DNA from 2 places in the Pseudarthrobacter sp. rb genome. Region 2 is predicted to be linked to the other one. Evidence: riboswitches for the same ligand, from Rfam matches in the RefSeq annotation. Region 2 holds a riboswitch; the other holds the start of a gene.
What was found. Region 2 has a riboswitch for S-adenosylmethionine ahead of ACWRN3_RS01835 (bifunctional o-acetylhomoserine/o-acetylserine sulfhydrylase). Riboswitches for the same ligand answer to the same signal wherever they lie in the genome.
Positions count from the first base shown of each region.

Region 1: it holds a riboswitch for S-adenosylmethionine, as region 2 does, so the genes downstream of both, ACWRN3_RS17680 (DUF1737 domain-containing protein) here and ACWRN3_RS01835 (bifunctional o-acetylhomoserine/o-acetylserine sulfhydrylase) in region 2, are expected to answer to the same signal.

Region 1 is NZ_JBWJAR010000015.1:75,503-82,843, forward strand. It holds gene ACWRN3_RS17660 (glutamate--cysteine ligase 2) at 1-866, shown strand, start outside; gene ACWRN3_RS17665 (HNH endonuclease signature motif containing protein) at 937-2,358, opposite strand; gene ACWRN3_RS17670 (O-succinylhomoserine sulfhydrylase) at 2,607-3,815, opposite strand; gene ACWRN3_RS17675 (rhodanese-like domain-containing protein) at 3,816-4,226, opposite strand; gene ACWRN3_RS17680 (DUF1737 domain-containing protein) at 4,223-4,498, opposite strand; SAM riboswitch class IV at 4,512-4,627, opposite strand; gene opgC (OpgC domain-containing protein) at 4,798-7,266, shown strand.
Region 2 is NZ_JBWJAR010000001.1:424,671-432,011, forward strand. It holds gene hutI (imidazolonepropionase) at 1-215, shown strand, start outside; gene ACWRN3_RS01810 (DeoR/GlpR family DNA-binding transcription regulator) at 315-1,103, shown strand; gene ACWRN3_RS01815 (CPBP family intramembrane glutamic endopeptidase) at 1,196-1,975, shown strand; gene ACWRN3_RS01820 (HNH endonuclease signature motif containing protein) at 2,041-3,111, opposite strand; gene ACWRN3_RS01825 (hypothetical protein) at 3,322-3,507, shown strand; gene ACWRN3_RS01830 (VOC family protein) at 3,994-4,632, opposite strand; SAM riboswitch class IV at 4,794-4,908, shown strand; gene ACWRN3_RS01835 (bifunctional o-acetylhomoserine/o-acetylserine sulfhydrylase) at 4,953-6,275, shown strand; SAM riboswitch class IV at 6,378-6,493, shown strand; gene metX (homoserine O-acetyltransferase MetX) at 6,506-7,341, shown strand, end outside.

The sequences.
Region 1 (7,341 bases), on a different contig from region 2:
CGCGCTATGCCAGGATGCTGGAGCGCTTTGGCCTCACTGCCCAGGAACAGCTCACCTGCGGTTTCCACGTCCACACCTTCATCGAATCGCCGGAGGAAGGGGTGGCGGTCCTTGACCGTATCCGCGACAAACTGGCGGTACTCACGGCGCTGAGCGCGAACTCGCCGTTCTGGAACGGCGTCCCCACCGGCTTCGAAAGCTACCGGACCCAGGCCTGGAACCGCTGGCCTACAGCCGGCCCGGCCGGCATCTACGGAACGTACCCTGCCTACCGCCGGGTGGTAACCCGGCTGCTGGACAGCGGCGTCATGCTCGACGAGGGCATGCTCTATTTCGACGCCCGGCTCTCCCGCAACCACCCCACGGTGGAGGTGCGGGTTGCGGACGTATGCCTCCGTGCCGGGGACGCCGCACTCATCGCCGTGCTGGTCCGGGCACTCGTGGAATCCGCCAGCCGGGAGTGGCGGGACGATGTGGACCCTGCGCCGGTCCCCACTGTCCTGCTGCGCATGGCGTCCTGGCAGGCCAGCAGTGCCGGGTTGAGCGGCGAACTGCTGGACTTTGGCAACTTCCGGCCCGCGCCGGCTGCGGATGTGGTGCGTTCCCTGGTGGATTACCTGGCCCCCGTCCTTGACGAACAGGGCGAGCTCGCATTGGCCCGCCAGGGGGTGGAGGACATCATCGCCCGCGGGACAGGGTCCGCTGAACAGCGCCGCGCCCGCGACAAGGCCATGGCGGGCCAGCCGCCGGAGGATATGGGGTTCGGCGCCGTGGTACGGCAGGCCTTCCACCTGACCATGCGTGATGCCCTGGACCTTGCGGACGTTGAGGCCACGCCTGAGCTGCTGCGCGTGCGGCAGGCCTGACGGGTCAAGAGCCGCCAGGCGCGCAGACTTGTAGAACGGCAGGCGTAGAGACGCCGCAGCGAAGCGGGTGCTAGGTAGCGAGGCGCTGTAGAAGGACCTGTTCCAGCGGGCTTCGTTGTGCCGGCAGGATGCCCGGGGGCCAGTGGGTTGGTTCTGAGTCCTGGTGTTCGGCGTTGTAGTGCCGTCCCGTGGGTGAGGTCCAGCCGGGTGGTTCATTCTTGTTGGCCCGGTCCGGTGTCCATCTGCTGTGGTGTTTGAGCCGGTGGTGCTTAGGGCAGAGCTGTGCCAAGTTACTGGTTCCAGTGGTGCCGCTGTGTTCCCACGCTTGCAGGTGGTCGGTGTCGTTGTCGGGGGTGCGGTTGGTGCAGCCGGGGAAGGTGCATTTGGTGTCGCGCATCCTGATCCAGCGTTTGATGGCTGCGGTGAGCCGGTAGTTTTTGCGGCCGATTTCCAGTGGTGCCCCGTCGCGGGGGTCGACGAGGACCCGGTAGAAGGAGTCCGCCCCACCGGCGACGAGTTTGCGGGCCATGGACGCCGGGATTGGTCCGAAGCCGTCCAGTACGGCGGGTTCGTCGGTCACTCCGAGGAGGGCGAACACGGGCACGGTGACCAGGACGTCGGCCCGCGGGGTAGGGACTTCGCTGAGTTCAGTGGCAGTTCCAGCCCCCAGCAGCAGGGATGCTGCGATGTCGGGGCGGAGCTGGGTGAGGGTGCGCTCTTCGTCGGGGCCTTGGAGTCCGCGGGCGGTGGCGGTGGTCCGGTTCCAGATGGTGCGCGCGGTGTCCCCGGGCATGTAGAGGGAGATCCAGGCCATGCCATCCCGGTCGGGGGTGTATTCCATCCGCCGATCCGCCACACCCTTTGCATGGCGCTTCTCGATCGATTCCGGATGGTGGCGTTCCCGCCACCCGCGGACCTTGGCCCGGAACCGTGACGGGACGAGTTCGCCGGGGGCGGCACCCCGGGCCGGGTTCGGCGCAGCCGGGTCGAAGAAGTGCGTCACCAGGGACGCCGCGCCCCCGGAGGTGAGGCCTTCGGTTTCGTCAGCAATGATGCGGGCGTGCTGCCACGACATCGCGCCCGCGGCCAAGGCGTTCATGACGGGCGGCAGGGAGCAGATCCGCCGTGACTGCTCCACCAATGCCCCTGCTGCGCCGGAGCTGATGGTCAGGACTCCGGCGATCTCCTCGACCACCGACATGTCCGCGTACGTGCGGTCCTGCACGGAGGCGTCCGGCGGGGTCACGGCTTGCTGGAACTCCACGGCCTCGGCAGTGTCCTGCGCCTGGTCTGCGCTGAGTTGCGCGGCAAGTCGGGACCGAAGTTCCAGCCGTTCCAGCCGGATCTCATACCGCCGCTGCAACGCATCCACACCGGCACAAGCACCGGCCCCGGCAGCAAGGAAAGAGTCCTCACTGTTCAGCGAATCGAGGGCGGCAACAGAGGCATCGATTGACGCCAGTACCACCCCGACACCACCCCTGATTCCCATGCCGCCATCATCCAACGAGGCACCGACATTTGTATTTGGCCGCCTCGGATTACGGTATTGGTGGCATGAGCCTCCTGCGGCCGGCTCGGGAACTTCAGGTGCAAGGAACCCATGCAACTGTGGGGCGTCCGTGACACACTCCGGCGCGTGACGCCGTCGTACGCCTTCGAAGCTGAACTTTGATACCGCATTTCCCCCAGCCCAGAGGGTCCACATACTGCTGGAGACTCAGGCAGGCCTAGCCGCCGCTAGATCTGCTTCAGCGCCTGTTCCAGGTCGCGGAGAAGGTCCTCCGGGTCCTCGAGCCCCACCGAGAGCCGGACCACGCCGTCACTCAGGCCGATCGCGGCCCGCCCGTCCGGGCCCATGGCGCGGTGGGTAGTGGTGGCGGGGTGCGTGATCAGGGACTTTGCATCGCCGAGGTTGTTGGAGATATCGATGATCCGCAGCCCGTCCAGCAGCGCGAACGCCGCTTCCTTGCCCGTGCGTCCGCCGGAAGGAGCGAGCTCGAAGGTAAGGACCGTGCCACCGGCACTCATCTGCTTTGCCGCCAGCCCGTACTGCGGGTGCGACTTCAGGAGCGGGTACTTTACCCAGCCCACCGCCGGCTGTTCCTCCAGCCATTCTGCGAGCCGTAGGGCGGTCGCCGAGGAGTGGTTGACGCGCAGGCCCATGGTCTCCAGGCCCTTGGTCAGGACCCAGGCGTTGAAAGCGGAAAGCGCGGGGCCGGTGTGCCGCATCAGCTGCTTCACCGGTCCGTCGATGAATTCCTTGGTGCCCAGGATGGCGCCACCCATCACCCTGCCCTGCCCGTCGATGTGCTTGGTGCCGGAGTAGACGATCACGTCGGCGCCGAGGTCCCCGCAGCGCTGCAGCAGGGGAGTGGCAAAGACGTTGTCCGCCACCACGGTGGCCCCGGCCGCATGCGCCAGTTCACTGACGGCGGCGATGTCCACGATCTCCTGCATCGGGTTCGACGGGGACTCGAAGAAGACGGCGGTGGTGGGCTTGGACAGGGCTTCGCGCCACTGGTCCAGGTCCGGGCCGTCCACGAAGACCGTCTCCACGCCCCAACGGGGCAGGATCTCATTCAGGATCACAAAACACGAACCGAACAGTGACCGGGCAGCCACCACCCGGTCGCCGGCAGCCAGCAGGGCACCCAGCGCGGTGAACACGGCGGACATGCCCGACGCCGTCGCGAAGCATGCTTCGGTGCCTTCCAGCAGCCTGAGCCGCTCCTGGAAGGTGGCCACGGACGGGTTGCCGTAGCGGGAGTAGACAAAGCGCTCGTCCTCGCCGGTGAAGGCGCGTTCAGCTGCCGCGGCTGATTCGTAGACGAACCCGGAGTTCAGGAAGATGGCCTCGGATGTTTCCTGGAAGTTGGAGCGGTCCAGGCCTCCGCGGACTGCCTGGGTGTCGGGGTTCCAGCCGGGGGCGTCTGGGTTGAAGGCCACTTAGTTCTTTCCGAGGTTGGTGGGGAGGCCGCGGTTCTTCCAGCCATTGACGGTCCGCTCGCCGTAGCGGTCGGGCTCGCCTTCGAAGCCCTCCAGCACGCTGTACGCGGTGAAGCCGGCCTGGGTGGCGGCAGTTGCGGCCGCGATGGACCGCTGGCCGGACCGGCACAGGAACAGCAGTTCCGCGTGGGGATCCTCCGGCGCCTGCTCCTGCAGGTCCCTGACGAAGTCGGGGTTGGGGATACCGCCGGGAAAGGTCCACTGGATGAACAGGGGATCGTTGTCCGTGGCTTTGGTGTCCGGGATGCCGATGTGGGCCCATTCGCCCTCGGTGCGGACGTCCACCAGGATGGCGCCCTGCTCCAGCTTGGCCCAGGCTTCCTGCGGCGTCAGGTCTCCGGCGTAGCTCATGCGTGGCCCTCGCCGTCGAACTCGCCCTCAAATTCGGCATCGAGCTGGTCCACGGCGGTCGCCACGGCGGCATCGGCTGAGGCGATGGCGGCCGGAAGGACGATTGCCTGCGCAACGATGACGGTGGTGCCGTTGAAGGTTGCCGCCGGGCTGCCGTGCAGGACATAGCCGTCGGCGAGTGCAGCGGAGATCCGCTCACAGAATTCACGGTTGTCCGCGCCGGTAATCAGGCGGTAGGACAGTTTTTCGTCAGGGGCGGGTGCGTCGGACACGACGGATCTCCTTCTTTCACGCTTGCAGCTCGAATCGGTCGATATGCCGAGTATTCACCTGAGGCACCCCGCCGCGAAAGGGAGGGTTGCCGACCGGCAAGTCAGGGCTTTGCACCGGTACTCATTACTCCCCAAAAACGTAACACCTGCCGCGCCCCGCCGCATCGCCGCCGTCGTCATGTTCCGTAATTGAGCCGTCCGCGTCACGGCACGGGTAATGCCCGCGGGCCGATAAAGTTCTTACCGGGGGGGCGCCGCCCCGTATCCAGAGCAATGAGTACCGGGGGGTCCTTGTCAGCATGCGGGCACACGTATCGCACCACCACGCCGCCATCCGGCGGAACCGTCCGCGTTCCATCGCCGCCTTTTTCGCCGCGGCCATCATCGCCCTCCTGGCCCTGGTGGTCCCGGCCGGACCGGCGCACGCCGCGCCTGCTGCACCGGACAAGGGCAAGCCCTGGCTGGGGGCGGTCCTCGAGTGGGGTGAGGATACGGCTGCGGGCTTCAGTGACCGGCTGGGGGCCAGCCCTGCCGTCTTCGGCCATGACATCACCATTCCCTACCGCGAATCGGAGCGGAACGACATCGACGGCTTCCTGCAGCAGACTGCTGCCAAAGGCGCCCACGCCCTGCTCACGGTGAAGCCCTCGGTGCCCCTGGACCAGCTCGGCACCGCCGAGGCGGAAGCGTTCGCAGCACAAGTGCGCGACCTGGCGTCGGGGTTCAAAGGCCAACTGCTGGTCCGGTTCGCCCCCGATATGAATACCGGCTGGGTGGCATGGGGCCAGCAGCCGGCCACGTACCGGCAAACCTTCCAGGCCGTGGCGGCAGCCTTCAAGAAGTACGACGGCGGCCGGGCCGCCATGGTGTGGGCGCCCTACCTGGGCAAGGACTACCCCTTTGAACGGAACCGGAATGCCCCGGAGCCGGGAAGCGAGGGGTTCTCCCTCCTGGATACGAATGGGGACGGGGCCTGGAACGGAAGCGACAGCGCCTATGCTCCCTATTACCCCGGCGATGACGCCGTGGACTGGGTGGGCCTGACCGCCTATCACGACGACACTTCCGGCGGGGCCGCCGTCAACACCACGCCGCGTCCCGGTGAACTCCAGGAGATGCTGACGGCATCCGGCAGCGAAAACTTCTACGGCACCTACGCCGAGGGACGCAAAAAGCCATTCCTCCTGCAGACCTCGGCCTTCTACAGCCCTGCGTCCGGTGGGGCACCCGAGGCGGACATCAAGACGGGCTGGTGGGACCAGGTGGTGGCCACTGCCACATCGCCCGCTTTCGGCGGGACGGCCGCCGTGGTGTGGGACGAGCGGACCAGCACGCGGGACACCGGCGTGGCAAGCATCAGCTGGCTGCTCACGGGAAGCCCGGATGTTGCCAAGTCCGCGCTCGACAGGCTGAAGGCATCACCGATGGTCACCGGCCCTGTCACGGATGTGGCGTCCACAGGCACCTACGTGCGGGCCAATACGCTCTCCGGTGCCGTCCCGTGGACCCTTGCTGCCGCCATGGTCATCCTCCTGGTGGCCCTGTGGCAGATTCCCCGCCGGATCAACACCGCCACGTCCTGGAGCTACCAGGACCCTTCCACCAGGGATTCGAGGGTGGATCTGCTGCGCGGTCTGGCCATAGTCTTCGTTGTGGTCAACCACCTGGGCATGGCCTCACTGTTCCAGTTGCTCACCCAGGAGGCGGTGGGCTTCGTGTCAGGCGCGGAGCTCTTCGTGCTGTTCTCCGGCCTGGTGGTCGGCATGGTGTACGGGCCCAAAGCCAAGCAGGACTTCGGCCGGGTGGTGGACCTGACATCCCGCCGTGCCGGGAAGCTGTACGTGACTGCGCTGGCCGTGCTGATCGGCGTCTTCCTTCTTTCCCTGCTCCCGTTCTTCCACACCGAGGCCCTGACCACGTTCGTGGACCAGGGGACCGGCGGGGCGGGACACGGTGGTGCCGGCCGGACCTACGACCTCTATGCCGGCATGTCATCGCTGTTCCAGTTCCCCGTGCCGCCGCAGGTGCTGCCGGCCATCGTGCTGCTGCAGTTCGGTCCCTGGCAGTTCAACGTCATGGGCCTGTACGTGGTGCTCCTGCTGGCCAGCCCGCTGATCCTTGCGGCGCTGAACCGCGGCAAGGCCGTCTGGGTCTTGCTGGCGACGCTCGCCGTGTACGCCGTGGGCGCCGTGACCCGGTTCAGGATCCTGCCCTCCCAGTTTGAGGACTCGTTCCCCCTGCTGGTCTGGCAGGTGCTTTTTGTGCTCGGGCTGGTGGTTGGCTACTACCGCCGCAGCATCGTTGCCTGGTTGTCGGCCCATACCTGGGTGGTGGCGGCCTGCACTGTGGCAGCGTTTGCGCTGGCCTTCCTGTCCTGGGGCAATCCGTATCTGGCCAACAACTACGACGTCCGCCTGGCGCTCATGCCGGACGCCTCCTACCGGACCATGTATGACGCACTCTTCGGCCGGACCTACGTGGCGCCCGGCCGCCTGTTCAACGTCCTGGTCCTGGTGGTGGCCGCCTATGCGTTCCTCAGCGCTTACTGGAAACCGGTGGAGCGGGCCCTGGGCTGGTTCCTGATTCCGCTGGGCCGCGCCACGCTCTATGTGTTCATCATGCATGTGGTGCTGATCGCCGTCGTCACAAACATCCCGGCGCTCCAGCAGCAGAGCATTTTCCTCAACACCGCTGCCTACGCCGTGGTCCTGGGCCTGTTGTGGGTGATGGTCCGCACCAGGTTCCTTTTCCGGATCATCCCCACCTAGGGATCTCCCAGGCGCGGACTCCGGTTGCCGGTGGGGGCGTCCGGACATGAAATGCTGCGGCACAAAAGTGCCGCA
Region 2 (7,341 bases):
ACGAGGCTGTCCGTGCCGCCACCTACGGCGGCGCCCTGGCGTTGCACAAGGAAGCCGGCCGGGATGCCGACGGTGAACGCGCCGTGGGGTCGATCGCCGTCGGGCACCGGGCCGACCTGCACCTTCTGAACGCGCCGTCCGCCACGCATCTCGCTTACCGGCCGGGGATGCCGCTGACGTACGCTGTGTGGCGGGCCGGAACCCGGGAACGGTAATCAACGGAGGCGCTTTGATTGTTCCTGATTGTTTCCCTAAGGTTATAATCAGGAAACGTCATCAGGAGTGGTGGCTGATGCATCGAAAGGCCCGCTTGTATGACGCGTACCGACCGGCTGACGGCGATTCTCGACCTGCTGGCCAAGACCGGGCAGGTGGAGGTTGACGAGATCGTCAGCACCCTCAATGTTTCCCCTGCCACGGCCCGGCGCGACCTGGACAGCCTTGCCAAGCGACGCCTGCTCACGCGGACCCGTGGCGGCGCCACCACGGGCGCCCTCGCATACGACCTGCCCGGACGTTACAACCGCGACGACCACGCGGAAGCCAAGGAACAGATCGCGCAGTGCGCCTCGGCCTTGATCCGGCCGGGTACGGTGATCGGTCTCTGCGGGGGCACCACCAGCACCGCCCTTGCGCAGATCCTGGCCACCCGCGAGGACCTGAACGCACCCTCCAACCAGCCGACGCTCACGGTGGTGACGAATGCCATCAACATCGCCGGCCAGCTTGCGGTCCGGCCCAATATCAAGGTGATGGTGACCGGCGGCATCCTGAACCCGCGTTCGTATGAACTCGTGGGGCCCTATACGGACATCATCATGCAGAAGGTAGTGCTGGACATCGCCTTCATCGGTGTCAACGGCATCGATCCGGAGGTGGGACCCACCAACACGGGGGAAGGCGAAGCCTCTGTCAATGCCTTGCTGGCTTCCCGCGCCAGGGTGTCCTACGTCCTGGCTGATTCCTCGAAAGTTGGCGTGCGGGCATTTGCCACCATGGACGGCTATGACTTCACCCGACTGATTACCGATTCCGGCATCTCTGCGCGCGACAAGGCAGCCTTCGAAGCCAACGGCACGGAAGTGATTGTCGCACCCGCCTAAATCCCTTGGGCTGTGCGCGGTCCGGGTACAGTGCTGCCCAACACCTGCCGCTCCATCAGGCCGGATCCAGAAACTGAAGGCAAGATGGGAACATGCTGGTTCCCTCCCGCCGTCGACTGCGGCTCGAAGTCTGGATCGTCCTGGGCCTGTCCCTGGGCCAGTCGGCCGTCTACTCCGTGGTGCAGCTGCTCGACAAGATGACCCGCGCCCCGCTGGCCGAGGGCACCTCCACCCTGAACCGGTCGCAGAGCACCCGCGAGTACTTCGACCTCACCTATCAGCTGCTGGATATCATCTTTGCGCTGGTTCCGGTGCTGCTGGTCTTCTACTTCCTCACCGACCAGCGGCAGGCGACACCGGGCGATGCCGGTAATCCCGGTTCAGCATTCCGGAAGCTTGGGTTCAACTTTGCCCGGCCCGGCAGGGACCTGCTGCAGGGCCTGGGGCTCGCGGCGCTGATTGGCATACCGTCCCTGGGGCTTTATGCCGCCGGCCGGGCTCTCGGCATCACCACCGCCATCATTCCCAGTGCACTGGATGCGTATTGGTGGACTGTTCCGGTCCTGATCCTGTCGGCGATGCGCCACGCGGTGCTCGAGGAAGTCATTGTGGTGGGCTACCTCCTGGACCGCTTCGGCAAGTTCGGGTGGAGCACGCCGCTCGCCATCGCCGTCAGCTCGCTGCTGCGCGGCAGCTACCACCTCTACCAGGGCTTCGGTCCCTTCATTGGAAACGCGGTGATGGGGGTGGTCTTCGCCTGGTTGTACACCCGCACCAAGCGCGTCATGCCCCTGGTCATCGCCCATGCGCTGCTGGATATCGTGGCTTTTGTTGGCTTCAGCCTCTTCGGCAAGGCCATGGGGCTGGGGTAGCTGCGCAGGCGGCCCGGCGGGCCGGTGATGTTCCCCGGGCGGTATGGGTGCTGTGGTTCTAAACATCACGCAGGGTCAAATTTCCAACAACAGCAACTGCCAGTCCGACTGGGGGTCAGCGGGCAGGTCGTAGAACCTTGCATGGAACTCATCCCACAGGGGATCAGCAGGGCAAAGCTCGTTCCAATCCAGCACGTTGTCACCTGGCGGGTCCTCGACAGGCGGATCTGGCCACACCGGCATCCCCGCGAGGAACTCTTGCCACAACGGATCTTCGGATAGGTCCGGCCCGCGCCATGGTGGCGCCGTGACCAGCTGAGCAGTGCCGGTAAGCCGAGCAGTGTCCTTAAGCCGAGCAGCGTCATCAGGTCCAGCCCTGGATCCGCGCGGAGTTGGCGCCTCAGTTTGTCCCGCGACAGCATCCACCGGCAGAAATCCTGGTGGCCAGTGCGTTGGGCTGCGTCCTGGTGTTCGGGTTTGTAGTGCCTGCCTGTTGGTGAGGTCCAGCCGGGCGGTTGGTTTTCGGTTGCTGTGCTGGGTGTCCATTGGCTGTGGTGCTTGAGCCGGTGGTGCTTGGGGCAGAGTTGGGCCAGGTTGTTGGCGTTGGTGGTGCCACCGTGTTGCCAGGCGGTGAGGTGGTCGGTGTCGTTGTCGCTGGTCTTGTTGTTGCAGCCGGGGAAGGTGCACTTGGCATCCCGCATCCTGATCCAGCGTTTGATGGTTTCGGTGAGCCGGTAGTTTTTGCGGCCGATTTCCAAGGGTGCCCCGTCACGGGGGTCGACGAGGACCCGGTAGAAGGAGTCCGCCCCGTCCGCGACGAGCCTGCGTGCCATGGATGCCGGGATCGGCCCGAAACCATCCAGTACGGCGGGTTCATCGGTCTGGCCGAGGAGGGAGAGTACCGGCACGGTGACCAGGACGTCGGCCCGCGGCGCAGGGACCTTCCCGATCTCTGTGGGTTTCCCGGTTTGTGTGGTGTGCCCGGCGCCGAGGAGGAGGCTGGCGGCGATGTCGGGGCGGAGCTGGGTGAGGGTGCGCTCTTCGGTGGGGCCCTGGAGGCCGCGTGCGGTAGCAGTGGTCCGGTTCCAGATGGCGCATGCGGTGTCCCCGGGGAGGTAGAGGGAGACCCAGGCCATGCCGTCCCGGTCGGGGTGTATTCCATCCGCCGGTCAGCCGCCCCCTTGGCGTGCCGCTTCTCGATCGAGTCAGGGTGGTGGCGTTCCCGCCAGCCACGGACCTTGGCCCGGAACCGGGACGGGACGAGCTCACCGGGGGCCGCGCCGCGGGCGGGGTTGGGTGCATCGGGGTCGAAGAAGTGCGCCACCAGAGAGGCCGCGCCCTCGGAGGTGAGGCCTTCGGTTTCGTCGGCGATGATCTTCGCGTGCTGCCAGGACAACACGCCGGCGGCCAGTGCGTCCATGACGGGTGGCAGGGAACAGATCCGCCGCGACTGCTCCACCAAAGCGCCCGCGGCCGCGGAACTGATGGTCAGGACTCCCGCGATCTCCTCCACCACGGACATGTCCGCGTAAGCGCGGTCCTGGATTGAGGCGTCCGGCGGCGTCATCGCCTCCTGGAACTCCACTGCCTCAGCGGCGTCCCATGCCTTCACCGCTGCAAGTTGTGCTTCCAGGCGGGACGCGGCTTCCAGGCGTTCCAGCCGGATCTCATACCGCCGCTGCAACACATCACCGGCACCGACATGAGCGCCGGAAGCCAGGGAAGCGTCCTCTTCCTCCAGCGCATCGAGGGCAGCAACAGAGGCATGAATACCCTCCAACGCCACCGCAACACCATCGCTGATTTCCATAGCAACATCATCCGACGAGGCACTGACATTCAAAGTGTTGGCCGTTTTAGTTGACACCGCCCGGGACTCCCGACCCGGCAGCCACTTAAACGAATTCGGCCGCCATTGGGTGGTGACGCCGTTGTCACCACCCAATGGCGGCCGAAGCTTGCCTGGGCGCAACCCAGGAACCTCCCGGACCGGGCCGGACAGGCGGGAGGGAGGAGCGTCAGATAGTGACGGCCCCGTTGGCGGTCTCAAAGGTGACCGAGAGGATGCCCGGGGTCCCGTGCGGGGCGACCCATTCGACCGCAACGTCCTCGAGCGGCTTCTCCACCGGCTCACCCAGCCACTCGGTGACGCGCGAGGCGGAACCGGCGATGGTCAGGCAGCTCATCTTGAGGTTGCTCTCGTACGCATTGGACGGGTGGAGCGATGGATCGCCCTCCCACTTGAGCATGTACGGGACCTGGGGATCGGCGATGAGGCCCAGGATGCCAATCTGCTTCCAGACCAGCTCGCGGCCGTCCGGGAATTTGCGGTTGCCGTTCACGGCGGCGCGGCCCAGGCGTTCCTCGAAGGGGGCGAGGTCGTCCACTTCGACGCACCAGCCCATCCACCCGCCACCGGCAGCGGAACGGGCACGCACTGCCTGCCCGAAGGGTGCCTTGTCCGATGCCGGGTGGTCCAGTACCTCGACAACTTCGAGGTACTTGTGCCCGGCGAGCGGAATGATCATATTTCGGGTTCCGAAGCGGGGGTGTACGCCACCCTTCACTGCCTCAACGCCGAGGGCAGTTGCAATACGTTCGGTAGTGGCCGCGAGGCCATCGTGTTCACAGGCGTAAGAGACGTGATCCATGCGCATGCGAACATCTTGGCACTTTGTGATCCGGCTCTCAGCTAAGGGTGCCCTTACTAGCATTTGTCGTGCGCGGCGCCCCGGTACCGGAGCCAACAGGGGCGCCGGAAGACCATGTTCGTCACAATGCTGTCCACAGCGGCTGTCCGGTTCCTAGACTGGGCCCAGGTCATGAGTGCCAGCGACAAGCCCCGGCTCGCTGGCCGGCAACCCTCCATCCGCGGTGGGGTGCCCCGGGTGAGGACCTGGCTCTCCGGCAACAGCCGGGAGCAAGCGCGGCCCGTACTGCCGGTGAGCATGCCGGGCCCATGTCAAAGGAGATTTGGATGTCCAACGGATGGTCCTTCGAAACCCGCCAGATCCATGCAGGCCAAACGGCGGACAGCGCCACGGGTGCCCGCGCCCTGCCCATCTACCAGACCACGTCATTCGTGTTCCCCAGCGCTGAAAGCGCTGCCAACCGTTTTGCCCTGGCTGAACTTGCGCCCATCTACACCCGCATTGGCAACCCAACCCAGGACGCCGTCGAGCAACGGATTGCCAGCCTCGAAGGAGGCCTGGCCGCGCTGCTGCTGAGCTCCGGGCAGGCCGCGGAAACCTTCGCTGTCCTGAACATCGCCGAGGCAGGCGACCACATCGTGGCCAGCCCCAGCCTTTACGGCGGAACCTACAACCTGTTCGCCCACACGCTGAAGAAGTTCGGCATCTCGGTGACCTTCGTAGCCGATCCGGACAACCTGGACCAGTGGCGCGATGCCGTCCAGCCCAACACCAAGCTCTTCTTCGGTGAAGTGGTCTCCAACCCGCGCCAGGACGTCCTGGACATCGAGGGCATCTCCCAGGTGGCCCACCAGGCGGGCGTGCCCCTGATCGTGGACAACACCCTTTCAACCCCCTACCTGATCCGCCCGCTGGAGTGGGGAGCAGACATTGTGATCCACTCGGCCACCAAATACCTTGGCGGCCACGGCTCCGCCATCGCCGGTGTCATCGTCGATTCCGGCAAGTTCGATTTCGGCAAGGATCCGGAACGGTTCCCCGGCTTCAACACCCCGGACCCGACGTACAACGGCCTGGTCTACGCACGCGACCTCGGTGAAGGCGGCGCGCTCGGCGCCAACCTCTCCTACATCCTCAAAGCCCGGGTGCAGTTGCTGCGCGACCTGGGCTCGGCCGTCTCGCCCTTCAACGCGTTCCTGATTTCCCAGGGCCTGGAGACGTTGAGCCTGCGGGTGGAGCGCCACGTTGCGAACGCCACGGAAGTGGCGCGCTGGCTGGAGGCAAGGGACGACGTCGAATCCGTCGCCTACGCGGGTCTTCCCTCCAGCCCCTGGTACGAGCGTGGCCGCAAGTACGGACCCAAGGGGACGGGCGCCGTCGTGGCCTTCAACCTGGTCGGCGGGGCAGAGGCGGGCAAGCGCTTCGTCGACGCCCTGGAGCTGCATTCCCACGTGGCCAACATCGGCGACGTCCGCTCCCTGGTCATCCACCCGGCGTCGACCACGCACAGCCAGCTTTCGCCGGAGCAGCAGGTTGTAGCCGGCGTTCACCCGGGCCTGGTCCGGCTTTCCGTCGGCCTGGAGCACATCGACGACATCCTCGCCGACCTGGAGGCAGGCTTCCGGGCCGCCAAGGGCGCCAACCAGTAGCCCCAAACACGATGACGCAGCATGTGCCGGCCGGCAAGCCGGGAAGTCACAACCAGTCATACTCTTGGCCTGGAGTGGGGGGTGTTTCGTACACTCGAACCAGGTCATGAGTGCCAGTGACAGCCCCGGCTTGCTGGCCGGCAACCCTCCATCCGCGGTGGGGTGCCCCGGGTGAGGACCTGGCCTGCCGGTCAGACGACGGCAGGCAAGCGCGTAGAAGAGGTCTTGCCATGACGGTTACCGTCGCCCGAACCACCATTCCCGAACATGGAATTGTCCGTTACGCCTCCATCGGGGGACTGGAACTCGAGGCCGGGGGATACCTCCCGGATGTCACCCTGGCCTATGAAACCTGGGGGACGCTCAACGCGGACGCCAGCAACGCCATCCTGATCGAGCACGCGCTGACCGGCAGCACCCATGTGACCCGCGGCGACACCGACGAAGAAGGCTGGTGGGAACAGCTGGCCGGCCCCGGCGCTCCCGTGGACACGGACCGCTTCTTCGTGGTGTCCATCAACATTGTTGGTGGCTGCTACGGATCCACCGGCCCGTCATCCCCCGCGCCTGACGGAAAGCCCTGGGGCTCCAGGTTTCCCCTCGTCACGCTGCGCGACAGCACTGTTGCTGAAGCCAGGCTGGCGGACCAGCTGGGCATCAAGAGCTGGTTCGCCGTCCTTGGCGGGTCGATGGGCGGCGCCCGCGCCCTGGAATGGGCGGTGACCTACCCGGAGAGGGTGCAGCGCTGCGCCGTGATCTCCGTGGGAGCCGCCAGCACTGCCGAACAGATTGCTTTCGCGCAGGCCCAGACGCTGGCCATCCGGCAGGACCCCAACTTCAACGGCGGGGACTACTACGGCGGTCCGTGTCCGGAAGACGGGCTGGCACTTGCCCGGCGCATCGCCCACATCACCTACCGGTCGGCCGCGGAACTGGAAGGCCGCTTTGGCCGGGCACCCCAGGCGCCCGAATCACCCCTGCAGGGGGAAATTCTCGCCTCCCGCGGCCGCTACCAGGTGGAAAGCTACCTGGACCACCAAGGGAACAAGCTGGTGAAGCGCTTCGA